One region of the Paenibacillus sp. Marseille-P2973 genome, then DNA from elsewhere that is predicted to be linked to it. Evidence: riboswitches for the same ligand, from Rfam matches in the RefSeq annotation. Region 1 holds a riboswitch; the other holds the start of a gene.

Region 1 (15,241 bases):
AAGAACGCAGCAAAGAAGATGCATTGAAGGTGGCTAATGAAGTTAAAGCCAAATTGGATAAAGGGGAAGACTTCGCAAAACTAGTGAAGGAATATTCCACCGACGGTCAACCCAATATCGACAATGGAGGACTCTATGCGGATACTCCTGTCAGCAACTGGGTAACTGAGTTCAAGGAAAAGGCGATCACTCTGCCGATTAATACAATAAGCGAACCGGTGGAAACCACGTATGGCTACCATATCATTCGTGTGGAGAAACGGACCGAGAAGAAGTTCGAGGATTTGACGCAGGAAGAGAAAGATCTGATCAAAATGTCCGTCGCTTCCCAAAACTTGGACAAGTTTATGGAGGGCGACCTGGAGAAGAAGATCATCAAGAAGATCGAATTGCCGAAGGTTGAGCAGAAGAAAGAGGAAGACGGGGCAACCAATTCCGGAACAAACGGGAATGCCGATAAGAGCGGAACCGATGCCGGAACTTCCGGAAATGACGGCGCAACCAAGGACAACGGCGCAGCCACGAACAACAGTACAAGCAGCAACGACAAATAAACGAGGTAACTTGTTTTATCTGGTTTTGCCGGAGCAGCGCGGAGCGATTCGCGCTGTTTTGTTGCCGCAAAATCCCTATTCCATGAGAAGCTGCCACATCAAGCAGTGAAGGGCCGCACCTTTGCGGCATTTTTTTAGTCCCCTTGGCCTGTTGCAGGAACAATAAAGGACTGTTAAATTCGAATGCATAAGCTGCTGGGAAGGGATGAATACTATGCTCAGAATCACAAGAGCCGAATCCCTCCATTGTATACAAATTCAGCTGCGGGTCGGTCCAGCAAATGCTGAAAGCCGCGCAACTTTTTTACCGGCAGCGGTGTATTAACATACCTAAGGGTAAATGAATATCCAACAGACAGTAGTTCAATACTTCTTTAGAAAGCGGGGCAACATGTGATATGAAAGCTACTGGAATTGTACGCCGTATTGATGATTTGGGCCGAGTGGTCATTCCAAAGGAGATCCGCCGCACACTGCGGATCCGGGAAGGGGACCCGCTCGAGATTTTTGTGGACCGCGACGGCGAGGTTATTCTGAAAAAATATTCCCCTATCGGGGAATTGGGCGACTTTGCAAAGGAATATGCGGAATCGCTGTATGAAAGCACAGGCCATATTACTTTGATCTCTGACCGGGACACAGTGATTGCAATCGCAGGTGCCTCGAAGAAGGAATACCTGGACAAGCAGATCGGTACTATCCTGGAAAACAGTATGGACAACCGCAAAATTGCACTGGAGTCGAATACGGGAACGTACGAGATTATTCGGGACCATCCCGAGACAATCTCTTCCTTTGTAATCGCTCCGATCATCTCGGGTGGGGACCCGATCGGTACAGTGGTTCTGTTGAATAAGGACGAATCGGTAAAAATGTCGGAACTGGAATCTAAAATGGCGGAAACGGCCGCCGGATTTTTAGGAAAACAAATGGAACAGTAAGCGTGTCTGGAAATGACAAGTACACTCCCGAAGTAACGGGGCGGCAGAGCCGCCCGGGACCGGGAGTGTCTTTTTTTGGCGTTATTGAGGCTTGGCAAGTTTGTGCGTTTAGGCTCCTCCAACGGGCTATCATGGCGGGAGAGGAGGTTTTCGTCTTATAATGGAACCTACATAGTAAGATTGAGGCCATTTTATATTCCGCAAGGTAGGTAGATTATGAGGGAAGACAAAAGCACGGCGTCAGGCCTGCTGAAGGGAGCGGCCGTTCTCAGCTTGGCGGCCATCTTGAGCAAGCTGTTAGGAACTCTGCAGAAAATTCCGCTGCAAAATATCGGGGGAGACGGTGTTTTTGGAATTTATAACACCGTTTATCCGTTCTATACCATTCTAATCACACTGGCGACGGCGGGGTTCCCGACGGTTGTTTCCAAGTTTGTGGCCGAACGGCATGCTATGGGCGAAGAGAGCGGCAAACGGGCCGTTCTTCGTATGGCAACGGCTGTGATGGCTATACTCGGGGTTGCCGGTTGTATTCTGATGTACTTCGGAGCTCCGCTTCTGGCGGCATGGATCGGCAACAGCCATCTGATCCCGGCTTTGAGAAGCGCAGCGCCTGCGCTGCTGTTTGTTCCGCTTACCGCATCCCTAAGGGGGTATTTCCAAGGGCTGCAGAATATGGTGCCGACCGCAGTTTCTCAGGTTTCCGAGCAAGCCGTGCGCGTAGCGGTGATGATTATTCTGCTGTTTTATTTTACGGGCCTCGGAGGAACGGAAGCCGTGATCGCAGGCGGGGCGCTGGCGGGCTCGGCTGTGGGTGGAGCTGTAGGATTGCTCGTCATGCTCCTGTACTGGAGAGGGCATCATAAACAGATGAGGCAGGATTCGGCGTGGCCCAGCGGCAGGGGGGCATCCCCGGCAGGCCAGGACCGCTCTGAAGCTCTGCCGCAGCCACAGGTTATAATAAAGTCGAATACTCCAAATTTCGGGCCAGCAGAGGAACTGACGGATCAGGGAATACCCGCTGCCGGGTTAAGGAAAAATTCGGAGAGCGGCCGGGGATTGTTAGGGGAAATGCTTCGTTATGCGATTCCCATCTGCCTTGCTTCCCTGGCGATTCCGCTGCTTAGTTTGGTCGATACGTTTACCTTGCCACGGCTTTTATCCCGTGGCGGGGACGAGCTACGGGCGATGGCCGAGGTAGGGGTCTATAATCGGGGCATTCCGCTCGTCCAACTGGTGACGATGCTTGCTTCGTCCTTGTCGGTGCTGTTCATTCCGCTCATGGCGGAAATGAATCTGCGCGGCGACAGGGAGGGGATCCGCCGCCAAATCGGCTTGGCGCTGCGCTGGTTCTGGCTGATTGGCCTGGCCGCCTCCGCCGGGCTGGCGCTGCTCGCCGGGCCGATCAACGTCATGCTGTACGAGGACGGCACGGGAACCGGCACGTTCGCCTGGGTGGCTTGGACCGCCGCGCCTGGTGCGCTGGTGACGATCACGGCGGCCCTGCTGCAGGGGCTGGGCTTCGTTCGCGCGCCGGCGGTGCATCTGCTGGCGGCAGCTGCGCTTAAGGCAGCGCTGAACGTGCTGCTCGTGCCGCAGCTCGGCATCACCGGCGCGGCGATCGCCGGCATCGCCGCCTACGCCGCCGCCGCAGCGCTGAACCTCGCGCTGCTGCTCCGCCGCGCAGGGCTGCGCCCGCGCCTGCGGGACGCGCTGCTGCGCCCTGCCGCGGCCGCCCTGGCGATGGCGGCCGCCGTGCTGCTGCTGCGCCTCGTCGCAGACGCCGTGCTGCCGCCGGGCCGCCTAGCGGCCTTGGCGGAGAGCCTGCTCGGCGTGCTGCTCGGCGCAGCCGTGTTTGCGGCCGCCGCGGTGCGGGCGCGCCTGATCGGTGCGGCAGAGCTGGGCGCCCTGCCGCGGGTCGGACCGAAGCTGCTCCGCCTGCTTCGGAAACTGCGTCTGCTGCGGTAACGCCAAACGGAGTACCGCGCCCAGCGGCTGAGTGCAGATCTTTGTTGCACTCTCTTATACGCAGATCCGCCGCCCTTGCCGCAGCCAATAACCGTCCACGGCACTTGATCGCGGACCTGCCGGACATTTTTGCCATCGGTTCGGCAAGTGGTATAGTAAGGGATAGAATGTTCAAATTAAGCCGGTAACTAGACAGGAGTGTGGCTCAAATGGGAGCAGTGATAACTGTAGTCGGCCTAGGCTCGGGCGATCCCGACCGACTGACGCTGGGAAGCTTGAAATTGCTTCAGGAGGCGCAGGAGAGATATGTACGTACCAAGGACCATCCGGTGGTGGCTTGGCTGGAGGAAACGGGAGTTTCATTCACCTCATTCGATGAAGTGTACGAAGCCAAGGACGACTTTCCCTCCGTATACGAAGAGATCGTGGAGCGGCTGATCGCCGCAGCCAAGACGGCCCCGGAAGGGAAAGAAGTTCTGTACGCCGTGCCCGGGCATCCGATGGTGGCGGAAGCTACCGTAAAGCGGCTGCAGGAACGCTGCCCGGTTGAGGGAATCGAACTGAAGATCACGGGGGGAGAAAGCTTCCTCGATGCGGCATTTATCTCTCTCGGATTCGATCCGATCGAAGGCTTTCAATTGCTGGACGCTTCCGAGTTGTCGGGAGGACGGCTTGATCCCCGACGCCATACGTTGATCGGCCAGGTTTACGACGAATTCACCGCCTCGGACGTTAAGCTGGGCCTGATGGACATTTACCCGGATGATTATCCGGTCGTTGTCGGACATGCGCTCGGCGTAACCGGAGCGGAGCAGGTGCTTCGCATCCCGCTTTATGAACTGGATCGCATCCAAGGATACGGGAACTTGTCGCTGGTGTACGTTCCGGCCAGCCCTGACGAACAATTGCGCATCCGGAGCTTTGAGCGTCTTCATGAGATCGTAACCATTCTCCGCAGCCCGGAAGGCTGTCCATGGGACAGGGAGCAGACCCACCAATCGATTCGCAAAAACCTCATAGAAGAAACCTATGAAGTGCTGGAAACGATTGATGCTGACGATCCGGATCATATGCGGGAAGAACTCGGTGATTTGCTGCTGCAAATTATGCTGCACTCGCAAATGGAAGAAGAGACCGGAATGTTTACCGCTTACGACGTCATTCAGGAGCTCAATGAAAAGCTGCTTTACCGCCATCCGCATGTATTCGGCAACCTGAGTGCCGAGGATGCCGAGGCGGCGCTCAAAAATTGGGACGCCATGAAGGCCGAAGAGAAGCGGCAAAAGGGTATCGAGCCTGAGAAATTATCGGCGCTGAGCGGAGTGCCCCGGGACTTGCCGGCGTTAATGAAGGCGTATAAGCTGCAGAAGAAGGCGGCTAAAGTAGGCTTTGACTGGGATTCCATCGATGGCGTCTGGGCGAAAATCGAGGAGGAGCTTGCCGAATTCAAAGAGGCCGTAACCGGCGGGCATAAGGCCGAGGACCAAACGCTGGAGCTGGGAGATGTTCTGTTCTCCATCGTAAACGCGGCCCGGTATATCGGAGCCGATCCGGAGGAGGCCCTGTCCATGACAATCGCGAAATTTGTCAGACGGTTTACTTATGTGGAAGACAAGCTTCGCGAAGCCGGAAAGACGCCGTCAGACAGCAACTTGGCCGAAATGGACAAGCTTTGGGACGAAGCCAAAAGTCTCGAATAGTCCAAAAAGGCTATCCAAATAACTCGAAATTTCCCTAATAATCGGTTTTTTTTGCGAAAAAGCAAAAAAAAGTTGAATAGCGGGCAGGAATTTGAGTTTTAAGGCAGAATACTCATACAAAGATATCTCCGCGGCTTACTGCCATAAGGGCTGAAGCCGTTAGTATCCATCTATTTCTTTTATTATTGGGAGGCATTATTAATGAACAAAACAGATCTGATCAACAACATTTCCAGCAAAAGCGGTTTGACTAAAAAAGACGTTGAAACCGTATTGAATGGTGTTCTCGGCGAAATTACCGATGCCCTTGCCGGCGGCGACAAAGTACAACTGATCGGCTTCGGCACGTTCGAAACCCGCAAACGTTCCGGTCGTACAGGCCGCAACCCGCAAACTGGCAAAACGATTGAAATTCCTGCATCCAACGTTCCAGCTTTCAAAGCGGGCAACAAACTTAAAGAAGCCGTAAAATAATGCGTCTCGATAAATTCCTGAAGGTGTCCCGGTTGATTAAGCGGCGCACGGTGGCAAAGGATGTCTCCGAACAAGGCAGAGTCCTGATCAACGGGCGCGAATCCAAACCGAGCAGTACCGTGAAGGTAGGCGACGAGATCACCGTTCAATTCGGCCAGAAGCTGGTGACGGTTCGCGTCGAACGCCTCGCGGAGACGACTCGCAAGGAAGAGGCTGCCACCCTGTATACCTTAGTCAAGGAAGAACCGATCGCTAAAGACTCCGGTCTTGACTGGAATTAAGGCGTGAGATCAAGCATGTTCCGTTTTAACTAACGGGGCATGCTTTTTTATTTTGTTGTTTACCATTACATAAAGTTGCGAGGTCCGTACAGTTTTTTAAATCGGTTCTAAAGATAAATCCCCTTCCATAAGCTATTGGTAAGAAGGAGGGGTACATGCCATGGTCGAACAAGGAAAAGGGAAGCGTCAAGAACTGCATCTGATGCAGAGGAAGCTGCTGGAGATTTCAGGAGTTCAGAACGTGGAGAGTTTTGACAGCGAGGAATTTCTGCTTCAGACGGAACTGGGGCATTTGACGATCCGGGGTCAAAATTTACATATCAAAAATCTCAATCTGGAGCAGGGGTTAGTCAGCATTGAAGGCCTGGTAAACTCCTTATCCTATTTGGATCCGGGAGCTCATGCGCCCGGCAAAGGCCTGCTCGGGAAGCTGTTCCGATGAATTTGCATACGCAGTGGGCGACTCTCCTATGGATGTTCGCATGCGGGGGAATCATGGGGATCGCCTTTGACAGCTATCGTGTCGTATCGGGTCAGCTTCGCTTCCCCCGCTGGAGTGTACATATCCTGGATCTATGTTACTGGATCGCCGCCTCCCTTTTTGTTTTTCGCACGCTTTACCACGTTAACCAGGGAGAACTCCGATTTTATGTATTCCTCGGTTTGTTTATAGGCGTTTGGATTCATTTTTTGTTTCTCAGTTTTATAACGGAACGTTTTGTGGTAAATTTAATAAAGGTAGTTCAAAAGATTTACAGAATAACCATTAGAATATTGGAACTGGCAGTGCTTACACCGTTGAAATGGCTGCTAAAGACCCTACGGGTGCTGCTGGGATTTCTATGGATCGTTTTGTTTTTTATGGGGAGGGTGACACTGTCCCCGATTTGGAAACTCTTGACCTGGGTCACAAGACCTATATGGAAGAGGCTGAAGCTGCCGGACAGGCTTCGTTCTGTACGGGATAGTCTGGCAGGATTATGGAAGCGCTGGTTCGGCAAAGAATAACGAAAACGGAGGTGCCCTGAATGCGCGATGTAGCGGCCAAAACGAATAACATGAAACAGAACGCCGTGAAATCGGTCGGGGCGCGCAGACGTATTCGGTTATGGACGTGCTTTATGGTGTTGTTCGTCGGGTGGGCAGGCTATACCTATATCGCCCAATCCGGAGAAATCGGTAATAAATCCCTCCAGCTTTCGGAGCGGCAAGCTTCCAAGGAAGCTAATGAGCAAACATTAAACCAATTGAAATATGAATTAAATCGTCTTAAAGACCCTGAATATATCGGTCAAATCGCGATGAAGAAATACGGACTTTACAAACCGGGTGAAATTCCGGTGCGCATATCCGAGTCGGACTCCTAAAAAGACTGAGCCCATAGGGATATACGGCTGTTGACCTTGTTTGGCTCATTATGTATAATCAAATCACCGCAGTCATGTTTTCGAGGCCTGGCTGTATATTTTTAAGGGAGGATCATTTTATTTTATGTCAATTGAAGTGGGCACCAAGTTAGAAGGAAAAGTGACAGGCATCACGCATTTCGGAGCATTTGTGGATCTGTCAGGAGGTGTCACGGGTCTCGTTCACATCTCGGAGATCGCAGACAATTATGTTAAAGACGTCAATGATCATCTGAAGATCGGCGATGTTGTTACCGTTAAGGTAATCAACGTCGACAAGGACGGCAAGATCGGACTTTCCATTAAGCAAGCCGTTGATAAACCGGTAGAGGCTACTAATACTAGACCGCCTCGTGCACCACGCAGCGATCGTCCTGGAGGTAGAGACGGAGATCGTCCTGGCGGCGGATTTAACCGGGATCGGGGAGGACGTCCTTTTAAGCCGCAACCGAACAAAGCTTCATTTGAAGATAAAGTTTCCCGTTTCCTTAAGGACAGTGAAGAGCGTATTTCTTCGCTGAAGAAGAACACGGAAGGCAAACGCGGAGGACGCGGAGCCAAACGCATGTAATTTAACAATTTTATATTGAAACCCACCGCAGGCAATTTGTTGCTTGCGGTTTTTTGTTGCCGTCATAATTACGACGAAAATTCTTTTTTTGTCGTCTGGGCGTCCGAGCCGACAGGTTATTACGGAATCTTCGTCCATCCTTGGATGAATTGACAAAAATTGTTTACCCCATCGGATGCATTTTGTACGAACATAGGAACGCCTACCATGGGTCATCCTCATGGGGGGCATGGGTTCGTGATGTTTCGTATTTCACTCTCAATTTGTCGGAAATTTCTTTGGTTCAGGTTCCGGTATATGACAAACTTTCCGCGCACCCCCTCCTATAATGGGACATACCTTACAAAAATGGAAAAGGCGGTGCCAGGTAATGGAGAAATGGAATGTGATCCCATTCCCAGGGATGAAAAAGGCTAAAGGGCAGATGAGAGGATTTCGGTGGGATGGATGGAGGGGGATTCCTATCATTATTACGTTCGGCAGAATGTTTGCAGCAAGCAAGTGGACAGGCTTGTTCCTGTTGATGAGCTTCTTGCTCGGCAAGGCGACGATCCTGGATGAGCTATCGCCTTTTGCCGCCGCTTTTTTTGCGGTAATGATGTTTATGCGGCGCGATATCGCTGCGGTGACGGGAGCGGTCATGGTTGCCGGGGCGATGTTTGTATCGGGCCAACACGCTGCCGTGATAGCGGCGGAGCTGCTCATTTTCTTTCTGATCCATAAAGGAATGGAATCGTTCGAGCGCGCCGATGTATCTTATGCGCCGCTGATGGTATTTACAAGCACCTTTTTAGCCCTTCTGTTTACGGCGGTTATCGGCCCGTCCTTATCCTGGTATGCATTTGTGATGATCGTAATGGATTCGGTACTCAGTTTTGTTCTGACCCTGGTGTTTATTCAGGCGGTTCCCGTCTTTACTTACAGGAAAAGAAACTATCAGCTGAGAACGGAGGAAATCGTCTGTCTCGTCATTTTGCTGGCATCCGTAATGACAGGCTCGGTAGGCTGGGAGATTTCCGGACTGTCCATCGAGCATATTTTGACGAGATATTTAATCCTATTGTTTGCTTTAGTTGGCGGCGCCACGCTCGGCGCTTCGGTCGGTGTGGTAACCGGGCTGATTCTTAGCCTGGCCGATACATCGGCACTCTACCAGATGAGTTTGCTGGCATTTTCGGGCATGCTGGCCGGGATGCTGCGCGATGGACGCAAATGGGCCGTAGGCTTCGGAATGCTGCTCGGCTCGTCGATTCTATCCATTTATCTAACGGGCCCGGCGGATGTGCTGGCTTCTACCTGGGAGAGCTGCGTTGCGGTCGCATTCTTTTTATTGACGCCGAAGGGAGTCGTTAGCGCTATTGCGAAATACGTTCCCGGCACTCAGGATCATACGAAAACCCAGCATGAATACGCCAAGCGGATGCGTGAAATCACTGCGGGCCGGGTCTCGCAATTTTCTCAAGTTTTCCGTCAGCTGTCCCGCAGCTTCGGTCAGATTGCCAGCTCGGGAGAAGTTGCCAAACGGAGCGAGGAAGTGGACCATTTTATGAATGCGGTCACCGAGAACGCCTGTGCCACCTGCTTCCGCCGCAATGCCTGCTGGGACGGAAAGTTCTATCAAACTTATAAGTATATGACCGAAATGATGACGGCGGTGGAGGAGAATCCGGACCTGTCCAAAGGCGAACTTCCTCCCAAGTGGAACAAAATATGTACGAAAACCGATCAGGTGCTGGAGGTCATGAAGCGGGAGTACAATCTCTATCAACATGATATGCACTGGAAACGGCAAATATACGACAGCCGTCTGCTGGTAGCGGAACAATTGTCGGGCGTATCGCAGGTTATGGAGGATCTGGCCAGAGAGATTCAGCGCGAAGGACAGGCTATGTATAAGCAGGAAGAGCAAATCCGCGAGGCTTTGGAAAAAATGGGCTTGTCCATTCATAACATAGACATCGTGAATCTGGATCACGGCAACGTCGAAATTGAAATTGTCCATGCCTATACCCGGGGATATGATGAATGCCGCAAAATCATTGCCCCGCTGCTGTCCGATATCTTGGGCGAGCATATCGCCGTTATCGACGAATCAACGGCGGGCGGGCGCGATGGCCTGGCTACCGTAACCTTCGGTTCGGCCAAAACCTATGAGATCACGACCGGAGTAGCCGGCACTGCAAAAGGGGGAGATCTCTTATCCGGAGACAGCTTCAGCGCTGCGGAGCTGGGAAACGGAACCTATGCGGTGGCCATCAGCGACGGGATGGGCAATGGAGAGCGCGCCAGATTGGAGAGCAGCACGGCACTGAGCATTTTGGAGCAGCTGCTGCAATCCGGTATGGATGAAACCCTGGCCATCAAGTCGGTGAATTCCATATTGATGCTCCGTTCGCCGGACGAAATTTACGCAACGGTCGATATGGCGCTGATCGATGAATACTCCGCCCGGACCACATTTTTGAAAATCGGCTCTTCCCCTAGCTTCATAAAAAGGGGACAGGAAGTGATTCCGGTTTCGGCCAGCAATTTGCCGATTGGAATCATTCAGGATATCGAGGTGGATTTGGTGACGGTTCAGCTGCATCCGGGCGATACGTTAATTATGATGACCGACGGGATTTATGATGCACCCGGGTATGCCGTAAACAAAGAGTTATGGATCAAGCGGCTGATCCAGGAGATTCAATCGGAGGATCCTCAGGAAATTGCCGATTGTTTGCTGGAGTCCGTGATCCGGTATCAAAAGAATGTGATCCTGGATGACATGACCGTGGCGGTCGCGAAGATCGATCATTTCATGCCTCAATGGTCCACGCTTCATATTCCCGGAATTACCCGGTTGGAACGGCCGAGGACAGTTAGCTAGGCATTGGGTAGGAGGGTCGTGTAGCAAGGAATAGGTCTGTTTAGTCATAAAGTCATAAAATAGACAAACAATTGGTTTATTTTACATGGGAATGATTTCAAGTTTGTAGTAAAATTGACTCTATCGTTCTAATAAAGAACCAAATATAGCACTATTTCTCAAAAATTTTAGATATAATTTGGCAAAACTGCCGAAAGGCAGTGACGCAAAACTATAGGGACTAAATCCCCCCCATTAGGGGGAAATGTCAGCCAGTTGCCTAAAAAACGGTAACCTATAGTATTTACTACTAGAGGTTATCTTTTTTTTTGCCTAAATTCGGGAGATTCTTGCGCCATTAGAAGGAAGGGAGGGGAGCGCCGGGGCATTTTGACGATGCAGGGTATGCAGCCTTTACACATTTATAGACAGAAAGAGGAGACATAGTAATGAAGTTGCCGCAAGAACTGGGCGGAATCCGCCGCTGGAGTATCGTAACGAAGAACATGATTTTGACAAGCGCCTCCATCCTGATGACTGGCGTAATTCTGATTGCATCCAGCTTTTATATCCAAGGCGGAGTATTGACCAATCAGCTGGAGTCGGATTCACAGGAGGTCATGGAGGCCTGGATGAACAAGGTTACTCCGGCTGAAGCCGCGGAGGCTATGAAGACAACAGACCGCAATGCACCGATCCAGAAGAAATTGACGGGTATATTCGATGAATTATCCGCCACGCATCCTAATGTAGCGCAAGGTTATATTTTCGGATCTGAAGTAGTGGATAACAGCACGCTTATGATTGCTTTCCCAACGGCCATCCTGGATATGTTTGAGGGAGAAGGTCTTCACTTGGGGGATCAACTGGGACAACCTGCATTTCATGTGAAGGGCGTCCAGGAAATGTTGAAAACAAAACAGATTACCTTTACGAAGCCATATAAGGACGATTATGGGACGTGGCTGACGGTATTGTACCCGTTCCAGGATGCAAGCGGACAAGTATTTGCTTATATGGGTATGGACTTTGATGCGAGCATTATCCTTAACGGGCAGCAGGATCTGTTGAAATATACTTCTCTTGCATTGGTTGCTATCTTGCTTGTGATTCTATCGTTTCAATATATTACGATGCGCAGAACCTTCGCGCCGGTCAAAGACTTGATGAAAGCACTGGATAAGCTCAGCCAGGGTGATTTTGGCGTGCAGTTAAAAGCAGGCGAGAGCGAACTCGGTCAGGTCAACGCGAAGTTTAACGCTACGGTTGCGAATATGAAGGAAATGATCATGACCCTGAAGGCGGTTTCGACCCAATCGGCAGAACAGGCACGTGTCTTATTTACGACTTCCGAAGAAAATCACCAAAGCTCCATGAACATTACCAATCATATCGAGGAAATTTCGGAAAAGGTATCCCTGCAGAGCAAATCGATTGGAGAAAGCGTAACTTCCCTTGAAGAAATCAATTCCGGGGTATCGACGATTGCCGGAAGTACTTCCTCCTTGTCGGAGGCCTCCCTTCAAATGAAGGAGCAGTCCGAACTGGGCGGCGATAACATCAGTAAAGTGATGAGACAGATGGATTCGCTCCAACAATCGGTTCAAAATTCGGTGACTTCAATAGAACAACTTCAGAAACGCTCCGGGGAGATCGAGGAGATTGTACAAGTCATTACACAGATTTCTTCGCAAACGCATCTTTTATCGCTTAATGCGAGTATTGAGGCAGCCAGAGCCGGTGACGAAGGGCGCGGATTTGCAGTCGTAGCGAATCAGGTGAAAAAACTGGCTGAAGAATCCGGGAAATCGGCGGAGAAAATCGCCGACCTGGTTCGGTATATCCAATCCGAGACCATGACGGCCGTGACGGCCATCACTGAAGGACAACGCAATGTCGAGGCAGGAATCGATGTAGTGAAGGAAACGGGAGAACTGTTCTATAGCATCTTGCACGCAACCGATGCGATTACAAGCCAAATTCAGGAGGTCTCGGCATCGACTGAAGAAATGGCGGCAGAGACAGAGCAGATCACGGCTACGATCAAGCAAATTTCCGTTTTTGCGGAGAGAAACGCCGACATTTCGGAACATATTAAATCCAGTGCCCTGGAGCAGCGTTCCTCTGCAGGTAAAATCGTGGATTCGGCGGAGAGTTTGAACCAAATTTCCGGAAAATTGGAGAAAGTTGTGGAAGGCCTCAAATTATAGAGAGAGATACAAGGAGTTGAATTGGAGTGGGTACCTTACTAATGGACCGCATTGTCCGGGATTTTTGGGTAAATGAGCTGCAGCCGCCTTTGTCCGGACTTGATATTTACACGGATTATCCCCGAATGAATTCCGGACGGGATAGAAGGGAAACCGTCTTCAGACTGAATGTCAACGCAGGGGAATTAACCCGTATTTCCGAGGGATATGACTACAACACATGGATGCTGGCCTGCTATTTTGCCTTTTTATATCGGATGAGCGGGGAGCAGGACCAGATTGTCGGAGTAAAGGATGCTCAGCACAGGCTGTTGCCGCTGCGGGTGCGTTGCGAGGCGGGGACTTCATTCAAGGATCTGTATCGGACACTGTTGGATAAATGGGAGGCCTTGGATTTTGCCGCTTTGCCGTTGCAAGAAATTGAGCGGTTGACCGGGCAATCTCCTCTGATTCAGACGATATTCGGCGAGGACACCTCCTATGGGGCAAGCTGCCTGAATTGGCATGTGAAGCTGGTGGAAGGCGAAGGCCTGCTCCATATTACCTACGATAAAAACCTGTTTAAAGAGAGTACGGTCAGGAAGTTTGCCTCCCATTTTGAATGTATCGTAACTGCGGCTATGGCCGATGAGAATGCTGCTATAGGCAATATTCGCATTTTGACGGAAGAAGATGTCGAAGCCTATACGGAGCTGAACAATACAAAGAAAACATGGCCGTCCATGCCGCAGCATATTCCGGACATGCTGCGCCTCGCCGTGGAGCGCTGCGGGGACCGGGTTGCATTATCGTCCGGGGACCGGCGGCTGACCTATGCGGAATTGAACCGCTTGTCGGATCAGGTAGCCCGGATCTTGTTGAACAGAGGTCTTAAGAAGGGTGATTTCGTATCCATCTTTATGGAACGGAGTATGGAAGCCATTATCGGGATGCTTGGTGTCGTCAAAGCCGGCGGCGCTTATGTACCGCTCGATCCGGAGCATCCGGAGGACCGGAATGCCTATATCATTGCCGATACCTCCTCCCGCATCGTAATTACGAAGGAATCATATACACCGCAGTTGTCCGCTTTATTGGATGAAGGCAGCGGCGATGTTTCTCTCTTATGTCTGGATACTCAACTTGACGGAGACGCAGATGCAGACACGGGCGAACCGGACATCGTTGAGATTTTTTCCGAAGATATGGCCTATGTGATTTATACGTCAGGGACGACGGGAAGACCGAAAGGAGTCCTCATTCCGCATGCCGGCGTTGTCAATCTGGCGCTGGCTACCATAGAGCAACTTCACATGACAGAGCAGGATGTGATCCTTCAGTATTCCACGTTTAGCTTTGACGCATCGGTATACGATATTTTTAGTGCGCTTTGCTGCGGAGCAAGATTACATCTGTTGTCCAACGAGCAGCGGTATTCGGTCGACTCCTTTACGTCGGCAATTGAAGAGACGGGGGCTACGCGAATCGGAATTTTACCAACCGTATTCTTCAACCAGCTATCTTCCTATTTAAGCGTGGAAGAAGCGGCCCGCTATGTAAAGATTCAAAGCTTTGTCATCGGCGGGGAGGCTCTGCCGGGAGAATCGGTACGTACGCTGCAAAAGAAGCTCACGCATCAGCCGATTATCGTGAACGCCTATGGGCCTACGGAAGTAACGGTCGCAACGACAACTCATATCATTGAAGGTCCGGTACCGGATGAATGGACCACGGTTAGCATCGGCAAGCCGCTTGCGAATTACGAGGTTCTGATCGTGAACGAAAAAGACCAGCTGTGCCCCTTGAACGTGGTGGGCGAATTGCTGATTCATTCCGTCGGTTTGGCTAAAGGATATCTCAATCAGCCCGGGAAAACCGAAGAGGTCTTCGTTACGGATCCCGTGAATCCGGACTCTGGCAAAAAATATTACCGTTCCGGAGATCTTGTTCGACTGCAGGAAAACGGAATCGAGTATGTCGGAAGGAAAGATCTTCAGGTCAAAATTCGCGGCTACCGGATCGAGATCGGTGAAATTGAAGAAAATTTGGCTAAACACGATGCGATCAGGGATACGGCGATCATCGTCAAAGAGGATGAATCGGGCGAGAAGCTGCTTGCCGCTTTTTATACATTAAAAGGTGGCGTATCCGCCGGGAAGACGGAGCTTGCCTCCTTTTTGAAGACAAAGGTTCCGGCGTACATGGTTCCAAGTTATTTTGTATGCCTGGATGTAATGCCGCTCTCCCCAACGGGCAAAATTGACCGGAAGCGTCTCGGCGTGATGGAAATCCCGGCTTTCGAAGAAGAG
Region 2 (15,241 bases), on a different contig from region 1:
GGAACGAGAACGTTGCGGTTTAACGAAGACTTTGTATCCTGGCTCCGACAAGGAGAAAATTGCCCCTACATCGTATCGGTTTGCACGGGTTCACTGCTGCTCGGAGCGGCGGGATTCCTGGAAGGGAAAAAGGCGACGACGCATCCGAATGCCTATGATTTGCTCGAGCCCTATTGCGGCGAAGTCATCCGGACAAGAATCGTCAAAGATGGAAAGCTCATTACGGCAGGAGGGGTGGCTACCTCGATTGACCTGGCATTGTACATCGTCAAATGGCTTGCTGGCGAAGAAGCGTTACGGCAGGTAAAAGCGTCAATTGACTACCCTTACGACATGGAGGGCGTCATTGAATTCTAAAGAAAAGATTCATTCGGAAGCAGGGTGAAATCGGGATGGAAACGGTCGTTTATTTTGTCAGACATGCGGATTCCGCCTTTGTAGAAGGGCAGGAAAGAGAAAGAGGACTGTCGGAACAAGGTGCCCGGGATGCAAAGATAATCAAGGAGTTGCTGCAAGATGAGCCGTTGGACGTCTTTGTGTCCAGCCCTTATGTGAGATCCGTTGAAACCATTCAGGAGTTGGCGGATTGGAAAGGGAAGCCGATTAAGCAGTTTGAAGATTTAAGAGAACGAAATATCGGGCGGTTTGCTCCTTTGAGTTTTGCCGATGCAAAGCGGAAAGTGTACGAAGAACCTCAGTTTGCTTTTCCCGAGGGAGAATCCAGCTTGGAAGCAGCGGACAGGGCGGTCCAAGCGTTATTGTCCCTGTTGGTGCAATATGAGGGGCTGACCCTGGTGCTGGGAACGCATGGAGATATCATGACTCTCATGTTACAGACCTTTGACCCAAGGTATGGCTTCGAATTTTGGAGGTCGACAACAATGCCGGATATATACCGGGTTCATTTTGACGGCACCGCCTTAAAGCAAGTATCCAGAATAATGGGAGGCGTTTGAAGCATGAGCCAAATCGTTAGGGACTATTACGATAGCCATGCGGAGCAGGAGTGGTACCGGTTGAACGATCCGTACAGTCAGGTGGAATGGCTGTCAACCCTGCGGCTGATGGATAGATACTTACCGGATTCGGGACATATCTGCGATATTGGCTGCGGGCCGGGGCGGTATGCGATCGAGCTGCTGCAACAGGGGTACCAGGTCACCTTATTTGACCTATCCGCAAAGGAGCTTGCCTTAGCGGAGGAACGGATCGGGGAACTCGGACTGCAAGCTGAGGCTTACATATGTGAGGATGCAAGAAATCTGCAGGTTTTGGATGCGGGAATTTACGATGGCGTTCTCCTCTTGGGGCCGTTATATCATGTACAAGATCGACAGGAGCGCATAAACATCATCCGTAACGCCTTCAGAGTGTTGAAACCAGGCGGGATAGCCATGTTTTCCTATCTCAATTCCTGGGGTGCTCTGAAGGCGGGGGTGACGGAATTTAGCGACTCTTACAGAGACCCGGAACATATTTATATGTATTTGCAGGAGCAGGCTCTGGATGAGAATCAGGGGTTTACCGAATGTTACTTTTCGATTCCGGCGCGCGCGTTGGAGGAAATTGAACTAGGCGGTTTTGATGTCGTCTCGTATGCCGGGGCGGAGAGCTTCCTGGCGGGGATGAGAGCCGAAGTAACCCGGCATTACAATGAGGATCGGCAAGTCTACGATCATCTGGTGCAAGCGGCCAGCGAAACGAGCGAAGCCCCCCAATACCGTGATGCCACGGAGCATTTACTGATTATCGCGCAAAAAAAACCGGGATCAGAACAGGAGACGGCATGATGGAGAATACAAACGAAGCTATGAATGAACAAGTACTGGGCAAATATGGCGCTGGTTTTGAGCTGACGGGAAGTCTGTTACAAGATGTCGGCACGTTTTTCAAGCTGCATCAGGATACCGATACTTGGGAACATACCCTAAAAGTGACGAGTCATGCGGTCCGTATTGCCCGGCTTTATGGCGCCGATCCGCAAAAGGCGGAGCAGGCTGCGCTGCTGCATGATGTCAGCAACGTCATCCCTGTGAGTCGAATGCTTGAAACGGCAGAGGAGATCGGCATTAAGATCGAGGATGAAGAACGGACCTACCCTCGGATTCTGCATCAGAAATTGTCGCGGGCAATGGCGGAGCAATTGTTTCATATCTCGGACGAAGAGATTTTGCGGGCCATCGAATGCCACACGACTTTGAAGCCGCATGCCGCTTTGTTTGATAAGGTGGTTTTCATCGCCGATAAAGTGTCCTGGGACTTGCCCGGTGACCATCCTTATTTAAACGAAGTTCGCAGACAGGTTGATGAACACCAGCTCGACAAGGCGGTATTTGCTTATCTGGATCATGTATGGAGCCAACGGGATAAAATGAAGCTCGTCCATTCCTGGCTGATTCAAGCCAGAGAAGAGCTTCTGGAATTAGCGGAAGAAGAAGCCGATCCCGTGAAGCGGTATTTGTTGCGCGTCTATGATCATATGTCGTGGGCCAATCGCGAGATTATTAATCGTCTGCAAGAAGAGCAAAACGTGCCTGAACGGCCGCTTTCGCTCTTTGCTCATATTTTATCGGCCGAAGCGGTCTGGCTGTCCCGTCTGAATGGCTCCGTGCAGACAACGCGGGAGATTTGGCCGTCGGAAGGCTTGAATCTGCAGTATTGCATCGATTTGGCCTTGGTAAACGCGGAGGGCTATCGGCAGTATTTTGCAAACTTGGGGGCGGGCCAGTTAAAAGGTGAGGTTTCCTATCGGAGCAGCAAAGGGGAACCGTTTACGTCAGCTATTCTGGATATTTTAACGCACGTCTCACTCCATGGAAGCTATCATCGGGGACAAATCGCAACCCATTTGAGAATGGAAAATATAACGCCGCCAATGACCGATTACATTCTTTATGCGAGGAATGAAGGATAATCTTCATAGTCACGGAAGGGGAGCGGGTCATGCAACTGAAATGGTTGGAATGGGCCAAGCAGATCCAGGCGATTAGCCAGGCCGGGCTTGCCTATTCAAAAGATATTTATGATCTGGAGCGATTTGAGATGCTGCGGGATTTAAGCGTAGAGATCATGAATCAGTATACAGAGGTAGAGAGTGATAAGATTAAGACGCTCTTTGCCAGCGAGACCGGATATGCGACGCCTAAAGTGGATGTCCGAGGGGTTATTTTTGAGCAGGACAAGATTTTGCTGGTCCGCGAAAAGCTGGATGGAGACTGGGCGCTCCCGGGCGGTTGGGCCGATATCGGACTGTCTCCGAAAGAAGTGGTTGTCAAAGAAGTTAAAGAGGAGGCCGGGCTTGAGGTGCAACCGGTCAGGCTGCTGGGCGTATTGGACAAGAAGTTCCATGATCATCCTCCGGCGGCATCCCATGTATACAAGATGTTCATCCTATGCGAGGTGACGGGCGGAGAGGCGCAAGCCGGGCTGGAGACGCTTCAGGTCGGATATTTCAGCGAGGATGAATTGCCCCCGCTTTCGGCGGAAAGAGTCACGTTGAAGCAGATTCAGTGGCTGTTTCAAACAAGAAATTCGGCTCATGAAGTATGGCTGGATTAGCAGGTAAGCTGCGAATTGTCATAAAGAAAGGTAACAAACACCATGACCTGTAAATTAGTATTGATCGAAGGGCTGCCCGGTGCGGGCAAGTCAACCCATGCGAGATGGGCAAGTGAAATTCTAGCTGAATTTGGGCTGGAGACAAAGCTGTTTCTGGAAGGGAATCTGGAGCATCCGGCGGATTATGACGGCGTCGCCTGCTTCCCCGAAGAGGAGTACCGCCATCTGCTCTCGGAATACAGCAGCTTTGCGCCTATTTTTGAGCAGAATTCGGTCCGGAGAGGACGTCACTTTTTTCTGCCTTACCGTAAGCTGAGAGAAGTCGATGGCGTGGATTTTCCCGAGGAACTTTCCAATTTGATGTTCCGGAATGATATATATGAATTGCCGTTTGAACAAAATGCTGAATGGATCGTGCAGAAATGGTCACAATTTGCGGAAATTGCCGAACGGCAGCAAGCGACCTATATTTTTGAATGCTGTTTTATCCAAAATCCCCTTACCGTAGGGCTGGTCAAGCATAATGTTCCGAAAGAGGCAATTCTCCGGTATGTGAAGCGTCTGGAACAAGCGGTTCAAAAGCTGGATCCTGTAGTCATCTACGTTGATCAAGAGGATGTAGATCGTACTTTCCGGAAGGCGGTGGAGGAACGGCCACGAACATGGTCCGAAGGCTTTATCGAATATTATACCGGGCAGGGCTATGGAAAAAGCTGCGGTTTGACCGGCGTGGATGGCACCATCGAGGTGCTTCGTTGCAAAAGAGAACTGGCGCTCGAAATCGTTGATACTTTGGAAAGCACCACAACGATTTTGAACAATACGGCGTACGATTCGGTAAAGGGAAAGAGGGAACTGGCAGAATTCCTAAGCTCGTCAGTCGTACCGCATCATTTCCGCAAAATTGATTCACTGATGAAGCGACACTTCTTTATGGACATACTGCAACCGTTCGATCCGATTCTGGTGGGCACCTTTCCTATAGATATCCAGGTACAGGGAAGTGATTTGGATATTGCTTGTGAAGTCCATGATTTTGAATGGTTCGAGGACCTTGTGCAGCGAAGCTTCGGTCACATGGACGGGTTCACCATGGTTAGGCGCGAAGTCGGCGGGATTGAAAGATGCAAAGTGAATTTTCGGTGTGAAGGATGGCCGGTGGAATTGTTCGCCCAACCTGTGCCTACCCGGTCGCAAAACGGATACCGCCATATGATGGTGGAGGCTCGGTTGTTGAAGCTGTTCGGGGAAAGTTTTAAGCGGAGTGTTATCGAATTAAAGCAAAACGGAGTCAAAACCGAGCCCGCGTTTGCCCGTTTGCTTAACTTGGATGGCGATCCGTATTCGCAACTGCTGGATTTGGAGACATGGTCCGATGATGCTTTGCTGAACTTGCTGAAGAAATCAAGCGATTGATTTCTCCGTCTGGGTTGGCCGTTATTTTACTTCCGCTCCGGACGGTGTTAGAGTGAAAGAAGGCCGACTTATTACGTCGGAATTTAGTAAAGTGAGGGATTTTTCTTGGGTAATATAGCTAACAATTTAACGGATCTGATCGGAAATACTCCGATGCTGGAGCTCAACAATTTTGGGGAGAAAACGGAAGCAGGAGCCAGACTGGTGGCCAAGCTGGAGTATTTCAATCCGGCGGGCAGCGTCAAGGACCGGATCGGTTTTGCCATGATCAAGGATGCCGAGTCCAAAGGCCTGCTGCATCCGGATTCCATCATCATTGAACCGACCAGCGGCAACACCGGAGTAGGTCTTGCGTTTGCAGCGGCTGCGCTGGGATATCGCCTGATTATTACGCTGCCGGAGAGCTTTACGATTGAACGCAGAAAGCTCCTCTTGGCGTTAGGCGCTGAATTGGTGCTGACACCTGCCGCGGAAGGAATGGGCGGAGCCATTCGCAAAGCGGAAGAATTGGCTGCGGAGACGCCGAATTCGTTCATCCCCCAGCAATTTGAGAACCCGGCCAATCCGGATGTACATAAGGAGACGACCGCGGAAGAAATTTGGAGAGACATGGACGGCAAGGTTGACATTTTCGTGGCCGGCGTCGGAACCGGCGGTACGATTTCCGGGGTCGGCGCGGTTTTGAAGGAACGCAATCCTTCGGTACAAATCGTGGCGGTGGAGCCTCATGAATCGCCTGTTTTGTCGGGAGGAAAACGCGGCGTTCACAAAATCCAAGGCATCGGTGCGGGCTTCGTCCCGAGAAACTTTGACGGCAGTCTTGTGGATGAAATCATGCCGGTGAAGGATGAAGACGCCTTTAGTACATCGCGCCTGCTTGCGAGAACCGAAGGATTGTTGGTCGGGATTTCATCCGGTGCCGCGGCATTTGCAGCACTTCAACTGTCTAAACGGCCGGAGAATGCGGGCAAGAACATCGTTGTGCTGCTGCCGGATACGGCTGAGCGCTACTTGTCTACACCTTTATTCCCGGAAGAATAAAACATGATATGAGTTTTAAAGGCGGCACCTTTTACAGGGTGCCGCCTTTAAATTTATCCCTCGATCAATTTCTTGAGTTTAATTTCCGTTGCCGTTTGAGGTGCCGGCGTATAGATGCTCAGACGTAAATCCGCTTCTCCTTGGACTTGAAGAGAGGATAGATTGAACAGCATTTTCCCGGCTTTGGCATGACGAAACTCAATCATAACCTCGGGAGCGGCACTGACCTCGCTTTGATTCCAGAGCTCCTGGAAATCGGGAAAGGTTGCTGCCATAAGTTCGATGAAATTCGAATACCACGGATCGGCGACATACTGGCCGTAATAGGCCCGGAAGATCGACAGAAATCCTTTGACGAAGTGAGCCCAATTGACGGCGAGACTGCGCAGCTCTTTTTTGCTGAACAACAGGGAAATCAGGTTTCTCTCCGGCTCAGGAATCTGTTCGAAATTTAAGAAAACGTGGGAGGCCGCGGGATTCCAGCCGACGATATGGCAGTGTCGGTCCGAAATCAGGGTCGGACAATATTTCAGCTCTTCTAGGATTTTATGCAGCGAAGGGCTGATTACGGCTTCTTTCTCGCCGCCCAGCTCAGGATGAAATCCGTTGTCGAGCGCCAGATCAAACAAGTATTTCCGCTCATCGCCATTCAGGCGCAACGCTCCTGCAATGGCATCGAGCACCGAAGCGGACACTTTGATATCGCGGCCTTGCTCCAACCAGGTGTACCAAGTTGTGCTGACGCCGGCTAACTGGGCGACCTCTTCACGGCGCAATCCGGGCGTCCGGCGGCGCGAACCCGACGGCAACCCTACGCTGTTCGGGTGGAGCTTGGAGCGTTGGCTTTTTAAGAATTCGGAAAGTGCCTTCAAACGGGGATCGGCTTGCATTGTTCTGCCTCCAGTCCTGCTTGGCTTGAGTTGATTTGGTTGATTTAAGGTTAGGCTGTTATTGTATTATACATTATACTAGGATAACTACAAACTTGTAATAGGATAAGGAAGGGATACAATAGGAACAAAGACGGCTGAACTGGTGACAAGGCCGGATGGAACACAAGGAGATTACAAGGAGGTCTTGTTATGGATAGAGTTGTAGTTACGGGAATGGGTATCGTTTCGCCGCTTGGCAATGAAGTGGAGACGTTTTGGAGCAACCTGAAGGAAGGGAAATCCGGAATATCCTATATTGATTTGTTTGATGCATCGGCTTTCGGGACACGGATTGCGGGGCAGGTTCGGGATTTTGATCCGGAAGCGCTGTTCGGCCGTAAAGAGGCTCGAAAAATGGACCGCTTCGTACAATTTGGTCTATATGCCGCAGAACAGGCGGTAAAGCAAGCCAACCTTGACGTGAACCTGATCGATCGTGAGCGGTTCGGGGTTTATGTCGGGACCGGAATCGGAGGTATTCAGACGTTGACAGATAACATGGAGGCCTATCAAAACCGCGGGCCCGGCCGTGTAAGTCCGAGTCTGGTCCCGATGATGATTTCCAATATGGCGGCCGCGCAAATCAGCATTCGATTCGGAGCGATGGGGCCAACGCTGTCGCCGGTGACTGCTTGCTCGATCGGCAATACCGCGATAGGCGAAGCGTTCCGCTTGATTCGTAGCGGCGATGCGGATGTAATCCTTGCCGGCGGGACGGAGGCGGCGATCCACCCGCTGTCGCTGGCCAGCTTCGGTAACGCCACGGCGTTGTCCAAGCGCGGCGAGCATCCGGAGAAGGCCAGCCGTCCGTTCGATGCGGATCGCGACGGATTTGTCATGGCCGAGGGCGCCGGTATTCTTGTCTTGGAGTCATTGGACCATGCACTTCGCAGAGGGGCTCCCATCTACGCCGAAGTGATCGGATACGGCGCGAGCTCGGACGCCTATCATGTCGTGGCATCGCATCCCGAAGGGGAAGGAGCTTTCCTGGCTATGAAGCGGGCTCTCCAATCGGCAGGGATTACTCCGGCAGAGGTTGACGTGGTGAGCGCGCATGCGACCAGCACCCAGGTAGGGGATCTGGCGGAAACAAAGGCGCTCAAGAAGTTGTTCGGCGAACAGGCCAAAGACATTCCTATAACGGCGAACAAATCGATGACCGGCCACATGTTCGGCGCCGCGGGAGGGGCGGAGGCGATTGCGTTGATTCGGAGCCTGAATGACGGCGTCATTCCGCCTACGATCAATCTGGATCATCCCGATCCGGCTTGCGATCTGGACTACGTTCCGAATCAAGCTCGGGAAGCGGACTTGTCGATCGGCCTGTCCAATTCGTTCGGGTTCGGCGGCCATAACGCAGCAATTCTGCTTGCACGATATCAAGCTTAAGCCCATGGAAACAGGAAGCTAACAATAAAAATAAGACAGCGACGTGGATGGACTCCACGTCAGCTGTCTTTTTCACGTTTACTTATGATCCAACATCTATCGGCGTTAAATGGAAACATTGATCCATGTTGTTTTTCCGGAAAACACTTGGCGTGCATCCGGCCCAGGCCGCAAATTGGCGGCTGAAGCTCTGTACATTTTCATAGCCGATCCGGTAAGCAATTTGCTCGATCGATTCATTGCTGGTAACCAGCATATGCATCGCTTCCTGCTGTTTGAGCACCATGAGATATTCACGGGGTGGCATTCCGAACGCCTGGGTGAAGATTCGGTGACAGTGCCTGCGGCTCATTCCAAAGCGGCGGGAAATATCCTCGAGCCAATCTCCGGTTGAGCTTGATTCATCTTCATCTCTCCGCAGCACCCTTCCTTGGATTTCCCGGGCGATTCTCGTCGGAAGCTCGCTCTGGAAGTCGGTTTCTTGCTTGTCCCGGGCAGCGGCGAAATATTCCTGCATATGCCCCAGTATTGTATAGAGCTCCCGTAGAAGCGGTATCCGCGGACTATTTTCCTGATACAGGGTATTCATGATTCGTCGCATGGAAGGAACGAGGTTATCGTTTAACGGGTGACCCTGCGGATAGTAACTATGGTTGAGTGCGCCGATCAAATGGAGAAATGCCGTATCTTCAAGATCAAGATGGATATGCATCGTAAAAAAAGAGGCGTTGTCCGCCTGCCGCACTTGAAAATCATGCACCTGCATCGGAGATACAATGATAAGATCACCCGCTTGCTGCTCATATTCCTTTGATCCGAGGATCGCCGTTTGGCTTCCGTCCAGCACCAGCAGCATTTCAAGCATCATGTGATGCACATGCCGCCCGCAGATCCAACCTTTTTCCACGTGACGGGTATGAGGCGAGAACAGGCATATTTCTGATCGGAAATGCGGGAACACTTTTTCGGGATAAATCGTGCTCATGTTGACTATCAGCTCCTTTATGTCCGATTTGGTTAAATGTTATGTAATAACGGGGCCGAATATGTTATAGAGAAAGCCGGGCAGGAGCCTTATACTAAACTCTGTCGTTCGACGGGATACACATACATATTACTATCATAAGGGATAAAGCGGGTGAAACCTATGGCAAAAACAGAATCAAATTTGGATTATTCCAAAGCATTTGAAACGGAGCAAGGAACCAGGATCAAACCGTTCAGCCTCCTCACCAGATTGTACAGGGACCATGTGAGCAAAGTGGCCTTATCGGCGCTTTATTATACAATCAAGCATTCGCCGACCTGGGTATTGTCGATCATTACCGCCAATATCATTAACATCGTAAGCTATCCGGATCGTCATTCGATGAGCGAGTTCTGGATCAACCTGGCGGTCATCGTCGTGCTGATCGTGCAGAACATTCCCATGCATACGCTGCACATCAGTTACATCAGCAAAGCAGTCCGGCATGTAGAGGCGGGCCTCCGCAGCACACTCGTTCGCAAAATGCAGCAACTGTCGCTCAGTTATCACGGAGACATGAATGCAGGGCGGCTTCAATCCAAAATACTGCGGGATGTCGAGGCTATCGATTTTCTTTCCCGGCAGATGCTGATGTCCATCATCCCGGCGGCCATCAATTTAATTATTGTGATCGGGCTGACCCTGTACAATAGCTGGATCGTCGCGCTGTTCTTCTTGTTTATGGCGCCGACCTCGATTTTTCTGGTTCGTTTCTTCCGATCCAAAATGGCTCAGCGTAACCGGGATGTCCGCCAGAATATCGAGGAGATGTCCGGTAAAGTATCGGAGACCGTTGAAATGATTCCGGTTACCCGGGCTCACGGGCTGGAGGATGTGGAAATCCGCAAAGTTGATATGGCGCTGCAAAATATCCGGGAACGCGGCCATCAACTCGACGTTGTCGAAGCCTATTTCGGTTCTTCCAGTTGGGTCGTTTTCCAGCTGTTCCAGGTCGGGTGTCTGTTCTTTACCGCCTTCCTGGCTCATCTGGGCTATATGGAAATCGGGGATATCGTGATGTATCAGGGATTTTTTAATATGATTACGGGCTCTGTGAGTTCGATACTGAACGTGTACCCTAACTTGGTCAAGGGATTTGAGTCTCTGCATTCGGTAACGGAAGTGCTGCTGTCTCAAGAGACGGAAGAGTACAAAGGACGGCAGAAGCCCGACCAAATCGCCGGGGCGTATCGCTTCAAGGGCGTTAGCTTCCAGTATAAAGGCTCTGACCGCCATGTGCTCGATGACTTCTCGCTGGATGTGAAGCCGGGCGAAACCGTGGCCTTTGTCGGGGAATCGGGCTCTGGCAAGTCGACGATATTGAATCTGATTATAGGTTTTTATAAACCGCAGTCAGGTACAATTATGATCGACGGCATTCCGATGAGCGACCTCAGCATGACGAGATACCGGCAGTCCTTGGCGATCGTGCTCCAGAACAATATCTTGTTCTCAGGCACCATCCGGGAGAATATTACGTACGGGCTGCCACATATATCCGAGGAAAAGATCCGGGAAGCGATCTGGATGGCCAACCTGCAGGATGTAATCGACGGCCTGCCGGACGGTCTGGAGACCTCGGTCGGTGAGCATGGCGGACGGCTGTCCGGCGGCCAGCGCCAGCGGATCGCCATCGCCCGCGCATTGATCCGCGATCCGCAGATCATCATTCTGGACGAAGCCACGTCCGCGCTCGATAATTTGTCGGAGCGCCATGTCCAGCAGGCGATGGAGCAGCTCATGCGGGGCAGAACGACGTTCATCGTCGCTCACCGTTTGTCGACCGTCAAGAACGCCGACCGGATCGTCGTCATGAAGAAAGGAAAAGTGGTGGAATCCGGCACGTATGATGAGCTATTAGCCTTGAAAGGCGAATTCTATAAACTGAAAAACTTATAAGCATTTCGATGTTCTGATATTGGATTGAAGTTTTAATATTTCCGGCAACTTTCCAGACCTTGGAAGCGTCTTTGATTTTGAATAGAGCCAATATAGATCTAAACAGGGGGCGATTCAAATGAAAAGATGGGGAATTCGTGCAATTGTTTTAACTATGGTGTTAGCTTTATTGCTCGGCGGGTGCGGCAGCGCCGACAGGTCCAACAGCAATGATGCTGGGGCTTATGAAAGCTCGACGACCAGCACTTCGAATCAGGCTGCGTCCGACTCCAAGGAGAGTCTGACGTCCGAAAGTCCGGCCGCCGATACGGGAGGAAATGTCCCGTCCGGAGAGACGGCGGCCGAATCGGAGCGCGCATCATCCGGTTTTCAGGGGACGGATTCGGCAGCCGGCCTGAATAAAAAACTGATTTACCGGGCTAATGTAGTGATGGAAGTCAAGGACTACGGGAAGACGCAGTCGGAAATCCGCAATCTGATTACGCTGGCCGGCGGATACATTGTGGAATTTTCGGAAAATCAATCCCAGCATGAGCGGGGCGGCAATTTTGTAATCAAGGTTCCGTCATCGGGATTTTCTTCTTTTCTGGACCGGTTGGAGCAGTTGAAACCGGAATCCTTGCAGCAGGGCATCCAGGGACAGGACGTTTCCGAAGAATATGTGGATTTGGAATCACGGCTTAAAGTAAAACAGGCCATGGAGGCAAGGTACCTCAAATTCGTGGAAGAGGCCACAAAAACGGCCCAACTGGTCGAATTCGTCAACGAACTGGAACGGATTCAGACGGAAATCGAGCAGATTAAAGGGAGAATGCGTTATATTGATAACAATGTTTCCTTCTCTACTATTGAAATCCGTTTGTATCAACCAATGGAGAAATCGATTATTAAACAGGACGAAGATAAAGAGCCTCTCTTCAAACGGGCTCAAAATGCTTTAAACGGAAGCATCGACGCCATCTCGGTTGTTCTTCAATGGCTTGTAGTCGTATTGTCCGGTGCTCTGCCATTATTGTTGATGGCCGCGCTGATTCTGGCCATCGTCTGGCCGATACGGAGAAGAAACCGGAGTCGCCGCAACCGCGCAAACTGGACCTCGGGACAATCGATAGATAGAACCCCTTCTCTGCCTGGAGATACTGAAAGCAGAGAATCAACGGTTTCGTCACCGGAAACCACCGAAGAAGAGGATGGGCAGGAACCGAAGTGATGAAACGGAACGAAAGGGCATCCTTTCGTTCCGTTTTTTTCATTTGTATTAATTTGTGCTTTATTGAAAAATGATAGAATATAGAATGTCGGAATTTATCGAAGGAAAGATTGTTTGAAATAATATGATATATTTCTCATATTCGTTAGTTGACAAGCTTTTTTTTTTGAAATATATTGAAACCATCATAGGAATGATTAATCTACATAATTCGGATTAACTAGAGCTTGGGACCTTTTAACTAGAAATTGAATATTTGGCACACTAATCGAAAGATTAGGTCGCAAAGCCTTGGAGTCTAACAATCTTTGGGATTAATGACCGTCCGGCTGCATAACAATGAATTAATCATTGTCTGTGTAGCCGGTTTTTTTATTTTCCTATGTTCTCAGCGGTTCCAATCCGTGAGAAATAGATGCTCCACAGTAAGGAGGGTAGAAACTAGTGTCTGAAAGGGAGGAATTCCATGAAAAATTGAGGAGGAACCTATGAAACGCGGGTTAAAGATTGTAGTATCTTGGTTATGTTTGTTTTCACTTTTAATTAGTCCTTTGACAGCTTCTGGAGCAGGGACGACTTCGGGCGATCCGGTCTGGCCTAATCCCGGTGCAATTCAATTAAGCAAAACGGCAGAACCTACAGGCAAGTCGGGCGAGTGGAAAATTACGCTCAAAGCCGAGGGGAAAAATATCAAATCGAGCTCTGATGTAGTGCTTGTAATTGATAAGTCCGGGAGTATGGATGACCGAGATTGGTGGTGGGAAACTGACTACAAATTGGCTGACGCAAGAACGGCTGCGAAGAAATTCGTGGACAATTTGCTGTTAAACGGGTCATCGACTAGAATTGCCGTTGTTTCCTTTAATAAGTCAGCCACAAATGTCTCTGACTTTAAAGGCCCTAGTCAAAAGGATGCCCTTAAGACTTCCATTGACAATATCAGTGCGAGTGGCGGTACCAATATTCAAGCAGGTTTGAAAAATGCCCGCGATCTTTTGGCGAACAGCTCCGCTCAGAATAAAGTAATCGTCGTATTAAGTGACGGAGAGCCAACCTACAGTTTCAAGGGAACACAGGCCAAAAGTTCCAGTTGGCAAAATAACAGCTATAGTTTTGCCATTACGAAATTTGATTATGGAACTACGCTTGGAACTGGTGGAGATTATGATCTTTCCAAATCTTCACGGTATGAAATTAACAATTTCTCCGTAAAAGATAACGGTATCGGAACAATTTCGGAGGCGAAGCTCGCTAAAGATGCAGGCCTCAAGATTTTTTCGGTCGGGCTCGACGTTTCCAAAAACAGCAATGCGATCAAAGTTCTGAAGGATGTTCAGAATGAAGGTTATTTTTCTGCCAACAGCGATGAGCTGAACACCATTTTCCGCGAAATGGCCGGGAAAATCTCTTATGCGGCACAAGGCGCAAAAGTAATTGATCCGATGGGAGATATGTTCAACCTCAAACTGCAGGGAGCTCAAATTAGTCCAGCAGATTACACAGTATCGCAAGGGACTGTAACTTGGGACGCCGCTACTGAAAAATTCAATTGGAATGTCGGCAATATTGCCGAGGGCGAACCAGCAACATTCACTTACACAGTGGTCATGGACCAATCCAAAAACCCGGTTTCTAATACCCTCTATCCTACGAACGGTAAGACTACCATGGAATATACGGACGTAAATAACCAAAAAGTTTCGAAGGATTTTGAGGTGCCGAAAGTAAGCATCGGTAATGGTTCCATCCTCATGAAGGGCTATAAAGTCAATGCGAACGGCAAGCCGATCAATGCCGAAGGCGTTGAAGTCGAGGCACCGGAATTCGCAGAAGCACTATATAGCGAGTATTACAAGGATCAAAACGGTAAGGAAGCTTTCCCTATGGGATCAACTCATTCTGTACCTGCCAAAACGGTTGCAGGATACCAGTTGAAAGTAGGAGAAAGTCCTAGGAATGTAACTCTGACAGTTACTAATCCTTCACCAGTCATTTGGTTCGGTTATACGGCAGCAGTAGAACAAACCGTAACCGTAAAATATCTGGAAAAGGATTCAGGCAAACAACTGAAGGACCCTACTTTCCAAAAGGGCTTCTCTGGTTCGAAAGTTGAACTGAAGGCTTTGCTCGTGGACGGCTATAGTGTAGTGGCGCCTGATAAACTGGAATATACGTTTACTTCTGAACCAAATCAAGTGCACACGTTCTTCTACACCGCCAACGAACAAAACGTAACGGTGAAGTACTTGAAGAAAGGTACGACGGATGAAGTTGCTCCAAGCACGACAGTGAAAGGCCTGACTGGCGAAACGATCGAACTGACAGCGGCGAACGCTCCGGGCTACACCCCAGAGAAAGCTACTGACAGTTACACGATTAAAGCCGAAGGCAACAACGAGTACATCTTCTACTACACCGCCAGCGAACAAAACGTAACGGTGAAGTACCTGAAGAAAGGTACGACGGATGAAGTGGCTCCGAGCACGATAGTGAAAGGCCTGACGGGTCAAACGATCGAACTGACAGCGGCGAACGCTCCGGGCTACACCCCAGAGAAAGCTACTGACAACTACACGATTAAAGCCGAGGGCACTAACGAGTATATCTTCTACTACACCGCCAGCGAACAAAGCGTAACGGTGAAGTACCTGAAGAAAGGTACGACGGATGAAGTTGCTCCAAGCACGACAGTGAAAGGCCTGACGGGTCAAACGATCGAACTGACAGCGGCGAACGCTTTGGGCTACACCCCGGAGAAAGCTACTGACA

The links. A riboswitch is a leader RNA that binds a small molecule or an ion and turns the genes downstream of it on or off. The one in region 1 is predicted to bind cyclic di-GMP.
Region 2: it holds a riboswitch for cyclic di-GMP, as region 1 does, so the genes downstream of both, KB559_RS08400 (MucBP domain-containing protein) here and KB559_RS22790 (methyl-accepting chemotaxis protein) in region 1, are expected to answer to the same signal.

Annotation. Positions count from the first base shown of each region.
Region 1 is NZ_JAGQEH010000019.1:30,386-45,626, forward strand. It holds gene KB559_RS22735 (peptidylprolyl isomerase) at 1-554, shown strand, start outside; gene spoVT (stage V sporulation protein T) at 953-1,495, shown strand; gene KB559_RS22745 (putative polysaccharide biosynthesis protein) at 1,712-3,463, shown strand; gene yabN (bifunctional methyltransferase/pyrophosphohydrolase YabN) at 3,673-5,163, shown strand; gene KB559_RS22755 (HU family DNA-binding protein) at 5,365-5,637, shown strand; gene KB559_RS22760 (RNA-binding S4 domain-containing protein) at 5,637-5,918, shown strand; gene yabP (sporulation protein YabP) at 6,079-6,360, shown strand; gene yabQ (spore cortex biosynthesis protein YabQ) at 6,357-6,926, shown strand; gene KB559_RS22775 (FtsB family cell division protein) at 6,947-7,285, shown strand; gene KB559_RS22780 (S1 domain-containing RNA-binding protein) at 7,410-7,895, shown strand; gene spoIIE (stage II sporulation protein E) at 8,266-10,764, shown strand; cyclic di-GMP riboswitch class I at 10,935-11,027, shown strand; gene KB559_RS22790 (methyl-accepting chemotaxis protein) at 11,193-12,953, shown strand; gene KB559_RS22795 (non-ribosomal peptide synthetase family protein) at 12,980-15,241, shown strand, end outside.
Region 2 is NZ_JAGQEH010000003.1:294,301-309,541, forward strand. It holds gene KB559_RS08340 (DJ-1/PfpI family protein) at 1-357, shown strand, start outside; gene KB559_RS08345 (histidine phosphatase family protein) at 393-956, shown strand; gene KB559_RS08350 (class I SAM-dependent methyltransferase) at 960-1,790, shown strand; gene yqeK (bis(5'-nucleosyl)-tetraphosphatase (symmetrical) YqeK) at 1,790-2,914, shown strand; gene KB559_RS08360 (NUDIX hydrolase) at 2,944-3,558, shown strand; gene KB559_RS08365 (DUF4269 domain-containing protein) at 3,601-4,974, shown strand; gene cysK (cysteine synthase A) at 5,080-6,015, shown strand; gene KB559_RS08375 (helix-turn-helix transcriptional regulator) at 6,069-6,905, opposite strand; gene fabF (beta-ketoacyl-ACP synthase II) at 7,098-8,336, shown strand; gene KB559_RS08385 (AraC family transcriptional regulator) at 8,419-9,321, opposite strand; gene KB559_RS08390 (ABC transporter ATP-binding protein) at 9,484-11,262, shown strand; gene KB559_RS08395 (DUF4349 domain-containing protein) at 11,381-12,472, shown strand; cyclic di-GMP riboswitch class I at 12,721-12,809, shown strand; partial or broken gene KB559_RS08400 (MucBP domain-containing protein) at 12,961-15,241, shown strand, end outside.